DNA from 2 places in the Isoptericola maris genome. Region 1 is predicted to be linked to the other one. Evidence: predicted binding sites of a transcription regulator. Region 1 holds the regulator's gene; the other holds the start of a gene.
What was found. Region 1 encodes HrcA, which represses chaperone genes, less so after heat shock. Its sites were predicted from a motif close to TTNGCACTCGNNNNNNNCGAGTGCNAA; they were not measured.
Positions count from the first base shown of each region.

Region 2: the regulator HrcA is predicted to act here: its motif matches at 3,717-3,743, upstream of groES (co-chaperone GroES).

Region 1 covers NZ_JBLUNY010000001.1:645,668-652,635, forward strand. Annotated here, with positions in the region: gene ACH5HR_RS03260 (16S rRNA (uracil(1498)-N(3))-methyltransferase) at 1-407, opposite strand, end outside; gene dnaJ (molecular chaperone DnaJ) at 409-1,530, opposite strand; gene hrcA (heat-inducible transcriptional repressor HrcA) at 1,580-2,611, opposite strand; gene ACH5HR_RS03275 (hypothetical protein) at 2,877-3,056, shown strand; gene ACH5HR_RS03280 (helix-turn-helix transcriptional regulator) at 3,114-5,972, shown strand; gene ACH5HR_RS03285 (DUF3097 domain-containing protein) at 6,090-6,968, shown strand, end outside.
Region 2 covers NZ_JBLUNY010000009.1:54,944-61,911, reverse strand. Annotated here, with positions in the region: gene ACH5HR_RS13335 (DUF4166 domain-containing protein) at 1-339, shown strand, start outside; gene ACH5HR_RS13330 (alpha/beta hydrolase) at 377-1,117, opposite strand; gene ACH5HR_RS13325 (glutamate--cysteine ligase) at 1,196-2,344, opposite strand; gene ACH5HR_RS13320 (class I SAM-dependent methyltransferase) at 2,385-3,659, opposite strand; gene groES (co-chaperone GroES) at 3,854-4,150, shown strand; gene ACH5HR_RS13310 (WhiB family transcriptional regulator) at 4,230-4,520, opposite strand; gene ACH5HR_RS13305 (MerR family transcriptional regulator) at 4,722-5,834, shown strand; gene guaB (IMP dehydrogenase) at 5,918-6,968, shown strand, end outside.

The sequences.
Region 1 (6,968 bases):
GTCGACTCCCAGCGCGCCCGGGACTTCGCGGCCCGGGCGCCTCGCCAGACGACGACGGACCGGTCCGCCTGCCACGGCACGACGGCGTCGGCCCCGACCTCCACGGCCGCCTCGACCGCGAGCTGGTCGCGGTCGCCCTTGGCGAGCGCCTGGACGAGCGTGAGGACGACGCCGGGTGCCGGCTCGGTGGCACGCTCGGCCACCCGCAGGCGGACGTCGGTACCGTCGACCGACTCGACGACGCCGCGCAACCGGGTCCCGCCGCCGTCGACCACGTCGAGGGTCTCGCCGGGTCCGCGGCGCTGCACGACTCCGGCGTGGCGGCCCTCGTCACCGCCCAGGACGTAGACCTCGCCCGGTGCGACCCTGCTCAGGTCGTCCGCCGAGAGGAAGACGGGCGCGCTCACCTCAGCGGCCGCTCAGCTTGTCCTTGAGGCGGGAGAACACACCCGGGTGCGCCGCGACGAGCCGTGGCTCGGGCCGCTCCTCACCGCGCAGGCCGGCGAGCTGGTGCAGCAGCGCAGACTGCTCCTCGCTCAGCTCCGTGGGCACCTGCACCTCGACGTGGATGTTCAGGTCGCCCCGGCCGTTGCCGTGCAGGTGCCCGACGCCGAGACCCTTGAGGGTGATGATCTGGCCCGGCTGGGTGCCCGGGCGCAGGTCGATCTCCTCGGCACCGTCGAGGGTGTCGAGCTCGAGGACCGTCCCGAGCGCCGCCGCCGTCATGGGCACGGGCAGGGTGCAGTGCAGGTCGTCGCCGCGGCGGACGAAGACGTCGTGCGCCCGCTCGCGGATCTCGACGTACAGGTCGCCGGCGGGACCGCCGCCCGGGCCGACCTCCCCCTGGGACGTCAGCTTGATCCGCGTGCCGGTGTCGACGCCGGCCGGGACGTTGACCGTCAGGCTGCGGCGCGAGCGCACGCGACCGTCGCCGGAGCACTCGGCGCACGGCTCGGGGATGACCGTGCCGAAGCCCTGGCAGGCGGCGCACGGCGCCGTGGTCATGACCTGCCCGAGGAAGGACCGGGCCACGCGCTGGACGTTGCCGCGGCCGTGACACACCTCGCAGGTGCGCACGTCGGTGCCGGGCCGGCAGCCGTTGCCGCCACAGGTGCCGCAGACGACGGCCGTGTCGACCTGGAGCTCACGCTTGGCGCCGAACGTGGCCTCGACGAGGTCGATGTCCATGCGTACCAGCGCGTCCTGGCCGCGGCGCGCGCGCGGTACCGGGCCGGAGGCCTGGCCACCGCCGAAGAACGTCTCGAAGATGTCCTGGAAGCCAAAGCCCTGGCCAAAGCCGCCGCCGGCGCCCCCGCCCGGCGCGGTCGGGTCCACGCCGAGGTCGTACTGCTCGCGCTTCTCGCGGTTCGACAGCACCTCGTACGCGCGGGCGACGTCCTTGAACTTCTCCTCGCCGGCAGCCCCGGCGACGTCCGGGTGCAGCTCGCGAGCGAGCTTGCGGTATGCCTTCTTGATCTGCTCGGGAGAGGCGTCGCGCTCGACGCCCAGGATCTCGTAGTAGTCGGTCACAGTTCTCTCTTCGGTGACGTACGCGGTCTGGTCAGGGTTTCCGCGTGGCTCAGCTCGGCAGCACGCGGGAGAGGTAGCGGGCCACGGCGTGCACCGAGGCGATCGTGCCGGGATAGTCCATGCGGGTCGGGCCGATCGAGCCGAGGGACGCGACGGGGTCGCCGCCCGACCCGTAGTCGGAGACGACGACGGATGCCTCGGTGAGGCCGTCCAGCCGGTTCTCGTGACCGATCCGCACACCGACGCCGTCGCTCGACATCTCGGTGAGCAGCCCCAGCAGGATGACCTGCTCCTCGAGCGCCTCCAGCACAGGGCTCAGCCCTTGCTCGAAGGTCGCCTCGGAGCGGGCGAGGTTCGCCGTGCCCGCGAGCACGATCCGTTCCTCGTTCTCCTGGCCGAGGGTGTCGACCACCAGGTCGGCCACGGCACCGGCGACACCCGCCAGGTCCGGGCCGACGGCCTCCACCACGGCGGCGAACGCCACGGGGAGGTCCGCGAGCCGTTTGCCGGCCGCCGCGGCGTTGAACCGGGCGCGCAGCTCGGCCAGCGTCGCCTCGGCCAGCGGGCTCCCGCCGTCGGAGGTGCCGGGCAGCTCGCAGAAGCGCTGCTCGACCCGGCCCGTGTCCGTGATGACGACGACGAGCAGGCGTCCCTCCCCCACGGGGACGATCTCGAGGTGGCGCAGGCCCGACCGCCGCAGCGACGGGTACTGCACCACGGCGACCTGCCCGGTGAGCTGGGCGATCAGCCGCCCGGCCCGCACGAGGACGTCGTCGAGGTCGACGGCCTCGGACAGGAACGTCTCGATGGCGCGCTTCTGCGGGATCGTCAGGGGCCGCACCTCGGCGAGGCGGTCGACGAAGAGCCGGTAGCCGGCGTCGGTGGGCACGCGCCCGGCCGACGTGTGCGGCTGGGCGATGTAGCCCTCCTCCTCGAGCGCCGCCATGTCGTTGCGGATCGTGGCGGGCGAGACACCCAGGCGGTGGCGCTCCGTCAGCACGCGCGAGCCCACGGGCTCCCGCGTCGTGACGTAGTCCTCCACGATGGCGCGCAGCACCTCGAGACGACGTTCCTCGCTCACTCTCCTGCGCCTCCCTCCGCCGAGCACCCTGGCGTTCGTGCGTGGCCGTACCTTTAGCACTCTCGATCGTTGAGTGCCATCCTACGCGTCCCGACGGACAGAACCACGAGTGCCGCCCACCGGCCCGGTGAGGTACCTCAGACCGCTCGAGGGCCTTGCGGTGCGCCGAGAACCGGGCACCTGCCCGATCCACGCGCCTGCCTCACCCGTCGAGGCTGGTCGATGACGGGTCACCCGGCCCGGCACGACAGTCACGGAGGCGATCATGCACCCGATCGAGCACCACACCCTCTACCGCCGCCAGGAGTCCGAGCTCGCCCGACGTGCCGAGCAGGTGCGTCAGGCACGCGAGCGCCGCACCGCAGAGCCGGAGCGCGCCACGGGGCGACGGAAGCCTCGGGCGGACCGTCACCGCCTCACGCTGCTGTGGCGCCGCACGGCGTGAGCACCACCGTGCCCCCCGGTCCGGGGCGACCACGCCGCCACCTGGCACGATGACCAGGTGAGCCTCGAACCCTCTCCGCTGGTGGGCCGCGCCGACCAGCTCGGCACGCTGCGCGGCACCCTGTCGTCGGCCCGGCACGGCCAGGGCGACACGGTGCTGCTGTCGGGCGAGGCGGGGATCGGCAAGACCCGCCTGGTCACCGAGCTGCTCGCCGCCGTCGGCGACGACGTCCTCGTCGTGCGCGGACAGTGCGCCGACTCGGGCTCCGGCCCGGTCCCCTACGCGGGCGTCGAAGGCGTGCTGCGCGAGGTCGTCGCCGCCCTGGGGCCCGCCGACGCCCTCGCCGCCGCCGGCCCGGCCGCGGACGCGCTCGGCGCCGTCCTGCCCGGGCTCGTCGACGTCCGCCCCGACGTCGGCACCGGGCGCGCACCCGACGTGCTGGCCGACCTCCTCACGACGCTCGCCACCGAGCGGCCGGTCCTCGTCGTCGTCGAGGACCTGCACTGGTCCGACGACGTCACCCGCGCCGTCGTGTCCCGCCTGGCCCGCGCGGCACGCACCACCGCCCTGTGCCTGGTGGCCACCTACCGCAGCGACGACGTCGGCCGCCGGCACCCGCTGCGCACCACCCTCGCCGAGCTGGACCGGGCGCGGCTCGTCACCCGGGTCGAGGTCCCGCGCCTCGGTGCGGCCGAGGTCGCCGAGCTCGCCCGGACGGTGCCCGACGGCGGCAGCCCCGTCGCGCTCGACACCACCGCCCTGGCGGATCTCGTCGAACGCTCCGAGGGTGTGCCCTTCTACGTCGAGGAGCTCGCCCGCTGCCTCGACGCGGAGATGCCGACCTCCCTGCGCGACGTGCTGCTGCTGCGCTACTCCCAGCTCTCGGCCGGGGCGCAGGAGTTCTGCCGACTCGTCGCGGCCGCCGGCGCACGGGCCACCCACGACGTCCTCGCCGGCGTGCTGGGCGACGACGCGCTCGCCGCCGCCGAGCCTGCCGCACGCGAGGCCGTGGACGCCCTCGTGCTGCTCGCCGAGCCGGACGGCTACCGGTTCCGCCACGCGCTCATGCAGGAGGCCGTCGACGCGGAGCTCCTGCCGACCGAGCGCCGTCGCCTGCACACCGGGTACGCGCAGACGCTCGCGAGCGGCCCCCGGACCGTGCCTCGGCTCGCCGAGATCGCGGACCACTGGTGGCGGGCCCGGGTCCCCGGCAAGGCGCTCGCCGCCGCGGTCACCGCCCACGCGGCCGCCGGGCACGACGCCGCGGTCTCCACGGCGGCGGCACTCGGCGAACGAGCCCTGGAGCTCTGGGAGCTCGTCGAGGACGCCGAGGCCGTCACCGGCACCACCCACCACGAACTGCTGCTGCGGGTCGCCGACACGCAGCAGCTCGCGACCCGTGCCGACCGCGCACTGACGCTCGGCCGTCAGGCGCTCGTCGAGTGGCCGGCCCGCGACCCTGGCGGACGTGCACAGGCCCTCGGCCAGGTGGCCCTGTACTCGCTGCGCACCGGCGACCCCGCCGGCCAGGACCTGCTGTCCGAGGCGCTCGAGATCGCCCCTGCCGACGACGCGGACACCCGGCTGTGGCTGCTGCGCGCGCAGGCACGCACCGCGATGCTCGCCGGCCGGGCCGACGAGGCGATCGACGCCGCGACGCGCGGTCTCGAGGTGGCGACGGCGTCGGGCGACGCGGTCACCGCGTCGATCCTGCACAACACCCGCGCCGTGGCCCGGATCAACACCGGCGACCTGGTCGCGGTCGACGAGCTCGTGGCGGCCCGCGACCTGGCCGGGGACGACTGGCACGCCGTCAGTCGGTACTTCACGAACGGTTCGGACGCCTTCATCCAGCTCGGCCGGTACGCCGACGCGCTCCGGCTCGCGGCGGAGGGCGCCGACCGTGCCCGCCGCAGAGGTGCGGGCATGGTCAGCCGCACCATGCTCGAGGGGAACGTGGCCGAGGCCCTCGTCATGATGGGCCGGTGGAGCGAGGCCGACGCCTGGTACGAGCAGGCCACGACCCAGGTCGAGCCCAGCACGTTCGCCGTGTACCTCGCCGAACGGTGGACGTGGCTGACCCTGTGGCGCGGTGACGTCGACGGGGCGTTGGCGATGGCCCCCCGCCACCGTCCGGTGTGGATGCGCCACGAGCGCATCGAGACGCAGGTCCGCTACCGGATCCGCACCACGCTGGCCGAGCTGGCCCTCGTGCGCGACGACCTCGACGACGCACTGGACCTCGTCGGCATCGTCACCGACCACCACGATGGCGCCATCCCGTACGCCCTCTCGTTGCTCGGGGTGGCCGGACGAGTGCTGGCCCGCGCCCGCGACGAGGGCCGGGACGTCGACGTCGTGCCCTATCGCGACGCACTGGAGCGGTGCGCCGTGTGGCCCACCCACCCGGTGTGGGAGGCGGTGTTCGACGCCGAGCTCGGCGAGGGGCCCTGGTCGGCCGTCGCTGACCTCGGCCCCGACGACGGCGCGCCGGCTCATCTACGGCCCTACGCCCTGTGGCGCGACGGCCGCGCACGGCTCGACGGCGGCGACACGGCGGGGGCCCGCGGCCTCCTGACCGCCGCCGTCGAGGCGGCCGAGGCGATCGGTGCAGGCTACGTGCGGGACCGGGCCCTCGCCCTGCTCGACGACGCAGGGCCCGCCGTCCCTCGACGTGCGCCGCGTCAGGGCTCCCGGTCCGGCCTCGGCGGCCTGACCGACCGCGAGCGCCAGGTGCTCGGCCTCGTCGCGGAAGGGCTGACCAACGGCGAGATCGCCGAGCGGCTGTACATCTCGCGCAAGACGGCGTCGGTGCACGTCTCGGCGATCCTGCGCAAGCTCGGTGTCGCCTCCCGCACGGAGGCGGCCGTCGTCGCCCGCACCGACTCTCACAGGGACTCGCACACCGCGAAGTAGGGCCGCCTGCCGTCCAGGAGTGCCCGCGGGCCACTTCGCCACCACCGGAGGCACTACTTGACGGTGACGGGGTGTCGGTCACCGCCGCGGCCGCGACCGCTGCCTAGGCTCGCCTGCGTGCACGACCGCTACGGATCCGACGTCCTCGCCACCGCCTCGACCCGCGTGGCGGGCACCCCCGACGGGTCGGCGCACCATCGCCGACGACCCGCGTCACGACCCCAGGCAGCCGAGCCCGGCCTGGTGGTCGAGGAGGTGCAGACCGGCTGGGTGGGCGCCGTCGTCCGCGTGGAGAAGTCCGGCGGGATGCACCTGGTGGTGCTCGAGGACCGGCGCGGCAAGACCCGCTCGTTCCCCCTGGGGCCGGGATTCTGGGTCGACGGGCAGCCGGTCGAGCTCACCGCGCCCGTGACGTCGCGGGCACCCGCCCCACCGGCCCGGACCGCCTCCGGGTCGGTCGCCGTCCACGGCGCGCGGGCACGGGTCGCCCGCGGCTCACGCATCTGGGTGGAGGGCAAGCACGACGCGGAGCTCGTCGAGAAGGTCTGGGGCGACGACCTGCGCGTCGAGGGCGTGGTCGTGGAGATGCTCGACGGGGTGGACAACCTGGCCGACGCCCTGGCGGAGTTCGGCCCCTCCCCGGAGCGCCGTGTCGGGGTGCTGGTCGACCACCTGGTGCCCGGCGCGAAGGAGCAGCGGCTGGCGGACGCCGCGCTACGCACCGTCCGCCCTGGCACGGTGCTCGTCCTGGGACACCCCTACGTCGACGTCTGGCAGGCGGTGCGCCCGGCACGGGTCGGGCTGCCGGCGTGGCCGGCGATCGACCGCGGCACCGAGTGGAAGATCGGCATCCTGCGCGAGCTCGGCTGGCCGGCGTCGGGCCCCGCGGACGTCGGCCGGGCGTGGCAGCGGATCCTCGCCTCGGTCCGGGACTTCCGAGACCTCGACCCGGCCCTGCTGGGCCGGGTCGAGGAGCTCATCGACTTCGTGACGGCG
Region 2 (6,968 bases), on a different contig from region 1:
GGCCGGGGCGTCATCGTGGACTACCTCGGCACGCACCAGCACCTCGCCGTCGACCTGGACCTGCGGGTCGAGCCGGACGGGTCGCTGCTCCTGCGCTCCGGCGCGCAGCGCTTCTACGAGGGTCCGCTCGGCTTCCGCTTCCCGATGCTCTTCTCCGGCCGGGCGACGCTGCGCGAGAGCTACGACGACGATGCCGGCGTCTTCCGCATCGACCTCGAGGTCCGCAACCGGTTGTTCGGGTTCCTCTTCGGCTACGACGGGACGTTCACCTGCGAGTACCCGGAGGCGACGACGGCGCCCGCGCGGCTGCGGCCCGTCCGGCACGAGCAGAGGCTCTGACGCCGGGTGGTGATGCGCCCGCGCAGGTCACGGGCTTTCACGAGGGGTGGGGTGCCTGCTCCAGCAAGGCCTGCACCTGATCGACCACCAGGTCGGGGTGGGAGACGAACGGGTGGTGCCCGGTCGGCAGCTCGACGGAGCGCGTCGCTCGACCCGCGTGGATGCGTTGCAGCTCGACCGAGGTGCTGCGATCGTTCCCGCAGACGATGTACGTCGAGTCGACTCCGCGCCAGCCGGCAGCACTGGTTGGCGTCACGAACGCGCCGGCCGCCTGCGGGGCCACCCGCTCCCACGCCTGACGCTGGGTCGCGTCGTCCGCGTCCTGCAGGAACCGGGCTCCGAACGAGGGAGCGTCGTAGCCGGAGACGCTCAGCGTGCCGTCACCGTTGTCGCCGATCGACACCGGGTCGTCCTCACCGCTCATGATGGCGGCCTGCGACTGCCCGACCTCGGGCAGGTAGGACGAGACGTAGAGCAGGTGCGAGACCGCGGGGTGCCGGCCGGCTTCGGCGATGACGGTGCCCCCGTAGGAGTGACCGACGACGATCGCGGAGTCCATGTCGTCGAGCTCACGGCGCAGCGCCGCCGCGTCGGCGACGAGGCCGCCCGCGACCTGCTCGGGTGCGGTCTCTGCGCACGACGGCAGCGCGAGGGCTCGGCTCTGGATCCCAGTACGTTCCCGGAGCAGGTCCGCTGCTCGCCGCCACCACCATTCCCCGTCGCGGACCAGAGCGCCATGAACGAATACCAGCTCCACCGGAACACCTGAGCTCTTCATCTCAGTGACCCTACGGATCCACGCACGATGAAGGGGCCGAATCTGCTGACGGCGCATTTCCAAGCGCCCAGGCGGCCGTCAGCCGAGGGGCAGCGGTCGCCCCGCCCGCAGCTCGCCGACCAGCGACCGCACCACGGCCTCGAGCCCGGCCTGCCCGCCGCCGTGCGCGGCGGCGACGGCGCGCTGGCGCTGGTAGGAGGCGCCCGCCCGCAGGATCTCGTGGATGCCGTCCAGCTCGGCGGAGCAGCCGAGCCGGGCGGCGACCGGAGCGAGCTCGTCGAGCAGCCGCGGCAGCGCGTCGGTGATCAGCTCTTCGTTGCCGTCGGCGTCCAGGATGATGATCGCGTCCATGCCGTACCGCGCGGCACGCCACTTGTTCTCGTGGACGAACCAGCGGGGCATGACGGGCAGCGGCCGGCCCTCGTCGAGCAGCGTGGAGAAGTGCTCGACGAGGCAGTGCACGAGCGCCCCGAGCGCCGCCAGCTCGAGCACGTTGGACGTGCCGTCGCAGACCCGCACCTCGACGGTGCCGAAGTGGGGCGCGGGCCGCACGTCCCAGCGGACCTCGGTGAAGTCGTCGATGACCCCGGTCTTGAGCATGTCGTCCACGTACTGCTCGAGCTGGCTCCACTCGGAAAACTGGTACGGCAGGCCGGCGGTGGGCAGCTGTTGGAAGATCAGCGCGCGCATGGAGGCGTACCCGGTGTCGTCGGCGCCCCAGTAGGGCGACGAGGCCGACAGCGCCTGCAGGTGGGCGACGTAGACCATCAGTGACCGCACGATCGGCAGGACCTTGGCGCGGTCCTCGATCCCGACGTGCACGTGCACGCCGTAGACGACCTGCTGGCGTCCCCACACCTGGGTGCGGTCGACGACGGTGGCGTACCGCTGCTTGTCGGTGACCTGCTGCTGCGACCAGTGCGCGAACGGGTGGGTGCCGGCGCCCATGATCTCGACCCGCATCGGTTCGACGACGTCCCGGATCGCGGCGATCCCGGCTTCCAGGTCGACGATGGCGGCCCCGACCGTGTCGCACACGTCCGAGACGACCTCGAGGGTGTTGCGCAGGAACTCCGGCTTGACGAAGCGTGCCCGCTCGTCGGGGCCGAGCGCCGCCATCACGGCGGGCGCGACCTGGCGCAGGTTGCCGGAGTCGGCGTCGACGAGCGCCAGCTCCCACTCGAGGCCGACGCTCGAGCGGCGGGACGGCGCGAAGTCCAGCGACATGGGGCCATGCTTCCATGCCACGGGGGTGGCTGCCGGGGTCCTACCAACCGGTGGCGAGCGGCTCGACGACGAGCACGTGCTGGCGCCCGGCCACGCGCGTCAGGACGAGGGTGGCGGCCGCGTCACCCTTGAGTGCGAGTTGCGAGCGGAGCTGCTCGGGGGTGACGGCGGTGCCGCGCTTCTTGACGGTCAGCCGCCCGACGCCGCGCTCGCGCAGGTACGCCTTGAGCTTCTTGAGGTTGAACGGCATGACGTCCAGCACCCGGTAGCCGGTGGCGAGGGGAGCGGTGCCCGACGGCGGCGCGGGGCCGAGGGCATCGGTGGTGACGTACGCGATGGTGCGGTCGACGAGCCGGCCGCCGAGCTCGGCCGCCGCGTGCGCGACGAGCCCGGCGCGGACGACGGCGCCGTCCGGCTCGTACAGGTAGGCACCGACCGCCCCGACGTCGGGCACCAGGTCGGCGTCCTGCGGTCCGGTGCGCAGGGTGCGTTCCACCGTGCCCGAACCGTCGGTCGCGCCGGGTGTGCCGCCGTCGGCCGCTGCTGCGGTGCCGGTGCGCAGGACGTGCGCCGAGCGGCCGGGACCGTCGGGTGCGAGGGGGCCGAACCAGAGCCCGGCCTCGACGACGTCGCCGTCGACGGAGACCCACTGGGTCTCGGCGTCGTCCGGGAGGCCGTGGTGCGGGATGCCGGGGCCGACCTTGATGCCGAGCGCCGGCACCTGGGCGCGCAGGGCCCACACGGCATCGAGCGGCGGTGCGTAGGCGGCGGGGTCGAAGATGCGCCGCCCGCCCCGGGTGCGGCGGGCGGGGTCGGCGTACACGCCGTCGACACCCTCGCCGGCGAGGTCGAGACCGAGCCCGTCGGCGTGCCGGACCGTCGCCTCGGGGAAGGCGCGCAGGTTGACCGTGGCCAGGGCGGCGGTGACCTCGTCCACGTCGGTGGCCAGGACGTCGAGGCCCACGCCGGCGAAGGCGAGGGCGTCCGCGCCGATGCCGCAGGTGAGGTCGGCGACCTTGGTGACACCCGCGGCGAGGTAGCGGCGGGCGTGCTGCGCAGCGACGAGGAGGCGGGTGGCCTGCTCGAGGCCGGCGGAGGTGAGGAGCATGCCGTCCGCGAAGGACCCGAGCTTGCCGCGGGCGCGGGCGCGGAGCCGCGACTGGGTGAGGGCCGCAGCGGCGAGGTCGGGGTCGACACCCTCGGAGCGCAGCCGGGTGGCCAGCACCATCGCCTGGTGCTCGTCGTACGGTGGCAGGGCGTTGAGCAGCGCCCAGCCCTCGGGGCTGAGCAGCTTGGTGAGGGAGGCCGCGTCCATGGGGTCATCGTCTCAGGAGCGGGGGCGGCCGTGCGCCGGTGCGCCGTGGGAGGAATCTTGGCACTCGACTTGTCAGAGTGCTAACGGCTGCCTAGATTTGGTCCCAGCGCTCACGCTGAGCCGGCACCCGCGACGACGGCCAGCGACAGGGTGCGTCCCAGTCCAGCTAGTCATCGCGAACAAGGAGGTCCGACGTGTCGGTCCCCATCAAGCCGCTCGAGGACCGGATCGTCGTCAAGGCCGTCGAGGCCGAGACCACGACCGCTTCCGGCCTGGTCATCCCGGACACCGCCAAGGAGAAGCCCCAGGAGGGCGAGGTCCTGGCGGTCGGCGACGGCCGTTTCGACGACCAGGGCAACCGCGTCCCGGTCGACGTGAAGGTCGGCGACAAGGTCATCTACAGCAAGTACGGCGGCACCGAGGTCAAGTACGCGGGCGAGGAGTACCTGGTGCTCTCCGCGCGCGACATCCTCGCCGTCGTCGTGAGCTGATCCCCAGCTCTCGACGCTGACGTACGAGGCCCCGCATCATCCGTGATGCGGGGCCTCGTCGTGTTCGTGGGGGGGAGTCTCAGCCGGCCTTGCGGTCGCGGCCGGCCAGCGCGGCGGTGCGCTCGTCCTCGCTGAGCCCGCCCCAGACGCCGTACGGCTCGCGGACCCGCAGCGACTGCTCGCGGCACTGCATCATCACCGGGCACGAGTGGCAGATGGCCTTCGCGGCCTCCGCACGTCGCCGCCGGGTCGACCCGCGCTCACCCTCGGGGTGGAAGAACAGGGTGTCGTCCGCGTCGCGGCACGCGCCCTGGTACTGCCACTCCCACAACTCCATGACTGGCCCAGGCAGTCTCGAGATCTCCGTCATGGCGAACAACCTACAAGTTGTGCAGAAGTTGTTCAAGGGGCTGGAGCAAGTTGGGCACGCTGGGTGTTCGATGTGGGGCTGACCAGGTCGTGAACCGGTTTCGTGAAACGAGTGACTCGTTTCGGTCGGGGATCCTCGCCGGGATCGTGACGCGCCGCAGGCCGCGGTGGCGGTCACGCGCAGCACTGGCAGAATCGAGGCATGACCACCTCGCGACCGGCCCAGGACTCGGGCGGGTCACGCCCGTCAGGCCCCGGGCTGGCTGTCGCAGCCGTCGCACGCCGTCTCGGCGTGGCCCCGGCGACGCTGCGGACCTGGGACAGGCGGTACGGGCTCGGCCCCTCCGACCGTACGGCCGGCTCGCACCGGCGGTACACCCCCGACGACGTCGCCCGGCTGCTCGTCATGCGCCGCCTCACGCTCGAGGGCGTCGCGCCCGTCGACGCTGCCCAGGCGGCGCTCGAGGCCGACGTCGAGGAGCTCGACGAGGCGCAGAGGTCCGGCCCGCCGGTGCCCCCGGAGAGCAGCTCCGAACCGGAGGCGCCCCCCGTGCGCGAGGACGGCGAGAGCGCCGGACGACCCGGCCGGGCGCACCTGCGCGCGCTCCCCGGCGGGGGGCAGGGCGCGCACGCCGCGCCGGGCCACGGCGCGGGTCAGAACGCGTCGGGCAAGGTGTCCGCCGTCGTCGACGCGGCGCTCGCCTACGACCAGGGCCGCTGCGACGACCTGCTGCGGATCCCCGCCCAGGGCGATCCCGCCGTCTGGTGGGCGAACCTCCTCGAGCCGGCCTGGAGCCGGGTCGCCGAGCGAACCGTGCTCGCCGGTCCGGGGGCCGTGCCGGAGGTCGTGCTCGCCACCGCCGCCCTGCACGCCCTGCGGTCCTTCACCGAGGCCTTCGAGCAGGCGGTGGTGCAGAACGGCGGGCCGCCGGCCAACCACCCGAGCCGGATGCGCAACATCGTCCTCATCTTCGCGGCGCCCGACGAGGCCGTGCCGCTCTCCGCGCACGCGCTGGCAGCCGCCCTGACCGCCAAGGGGAAGACGGCACGGATCGTCACCGGCCCCGCGAGCACCCGGCGCTCCCTCGAGCTGGTGACGATGGTGCGCCCCGCCGCCCTGGTCCTGGCGACGACCCAGCGGCGGCCGGACATCGACGTCGTCCACGCGGTGCACGAGGGGTTCCCCGACCTGCCGATCTTCGTCGGGCTCCGCCGCGACGACGTCGCGACCGAGATCCCCCTCGCCGCGCAGGTGCAGCGCGTGCGGTCCTTCACGGGCCTGCTGCACGAGGTGCTCGCCGTGGTCTCCACCTGAGCGCGGACACCCGGAGCCGGCGGCCCGTCCTGCGTGACGGACCGCACCTCCGCGGGCCTCGGGGTGCGCCGTAGACTCGTGACATGACGGAGACGACGACCTCGCCAGCGCACGACCCGTTCGGATTCCTCGGCCTCACCTACGACGACGTCCTGCTGCTGCCGGGGTACTCGGACCTCGCTCCCACGGACATCGACACGACGTCCCGCCTGACGCGGGAGATCTCGCTGAAGGTCCCGCTCGTCTCGGCCGCGATGGACACCGTCACCGAGTCGCGCATGGCGATCGCGATGGCGCGTCAGGGCGGCCTCGGCGTCCTGCACCGGAACCTGTCGATCGCCGACCAGGCGTACCAGGTGGACCTGGTCAAGCGCACCCAGACGGGCATCATCTCCAACCCCGTGACCATCGGGCCCGACGCCACGCTCGAGCAGCTCGACGAGCGGGCGGGGCAGTACCGCGTCTCCGGCTTCCCGGTGCTGGACGGCGCCGGCCGGCTCGTCGGGATCGTGACCAACCGCGACCTGCGCTTCACCCCCGTGGCCGAGTGGGCCACCACCACGGTCTCCGAGGTGATGACGCCGCAGCCGCTGATCACCGGCCGTGCCGGGATCTCCCGGGACGACGCCACGGCGCTGCTGCGCAAGCACAAGCTCGAGCGGCTGCCGCTCGTCGACGACGACGGCCGCCTCGCCGGGCTGATCACCGTCAAGGACTTCGTGAAGTCGGAGCAGTTCCCGGACGCGTCCAAGGACGGGCAGGGCCGGCTCATGGTCGGCGCGGCCATCGGCTACTTCGGTGACGCCTGGGAGCGTGCGACCACCCTCATCGACGCCGGGGTCGACGTGCTCGTCGCGGACACCGCCCACGGCAACGTGCGGATGCTGATCGACATGGTCCGTCGCCTCAAGACCGACCCCGCCACCAAGGACGTCCAGGTCATCGGCGGCAACGTCGCGACCAAGGAGGGCGCGCAGTCGTTCGTCGACGCGGGCGCGGACGCCATCAAGGTTGGCGTGGGCCCGGGCTCCATCTGCACCACCCGCGTCGTGACCGGCGTCGGCGTCCCGCAGATCACCGCCGTGCACGAGGCGTCGCTGGCGGCGCGCGCGGCCGGCGTCCCGGTCATCGCCG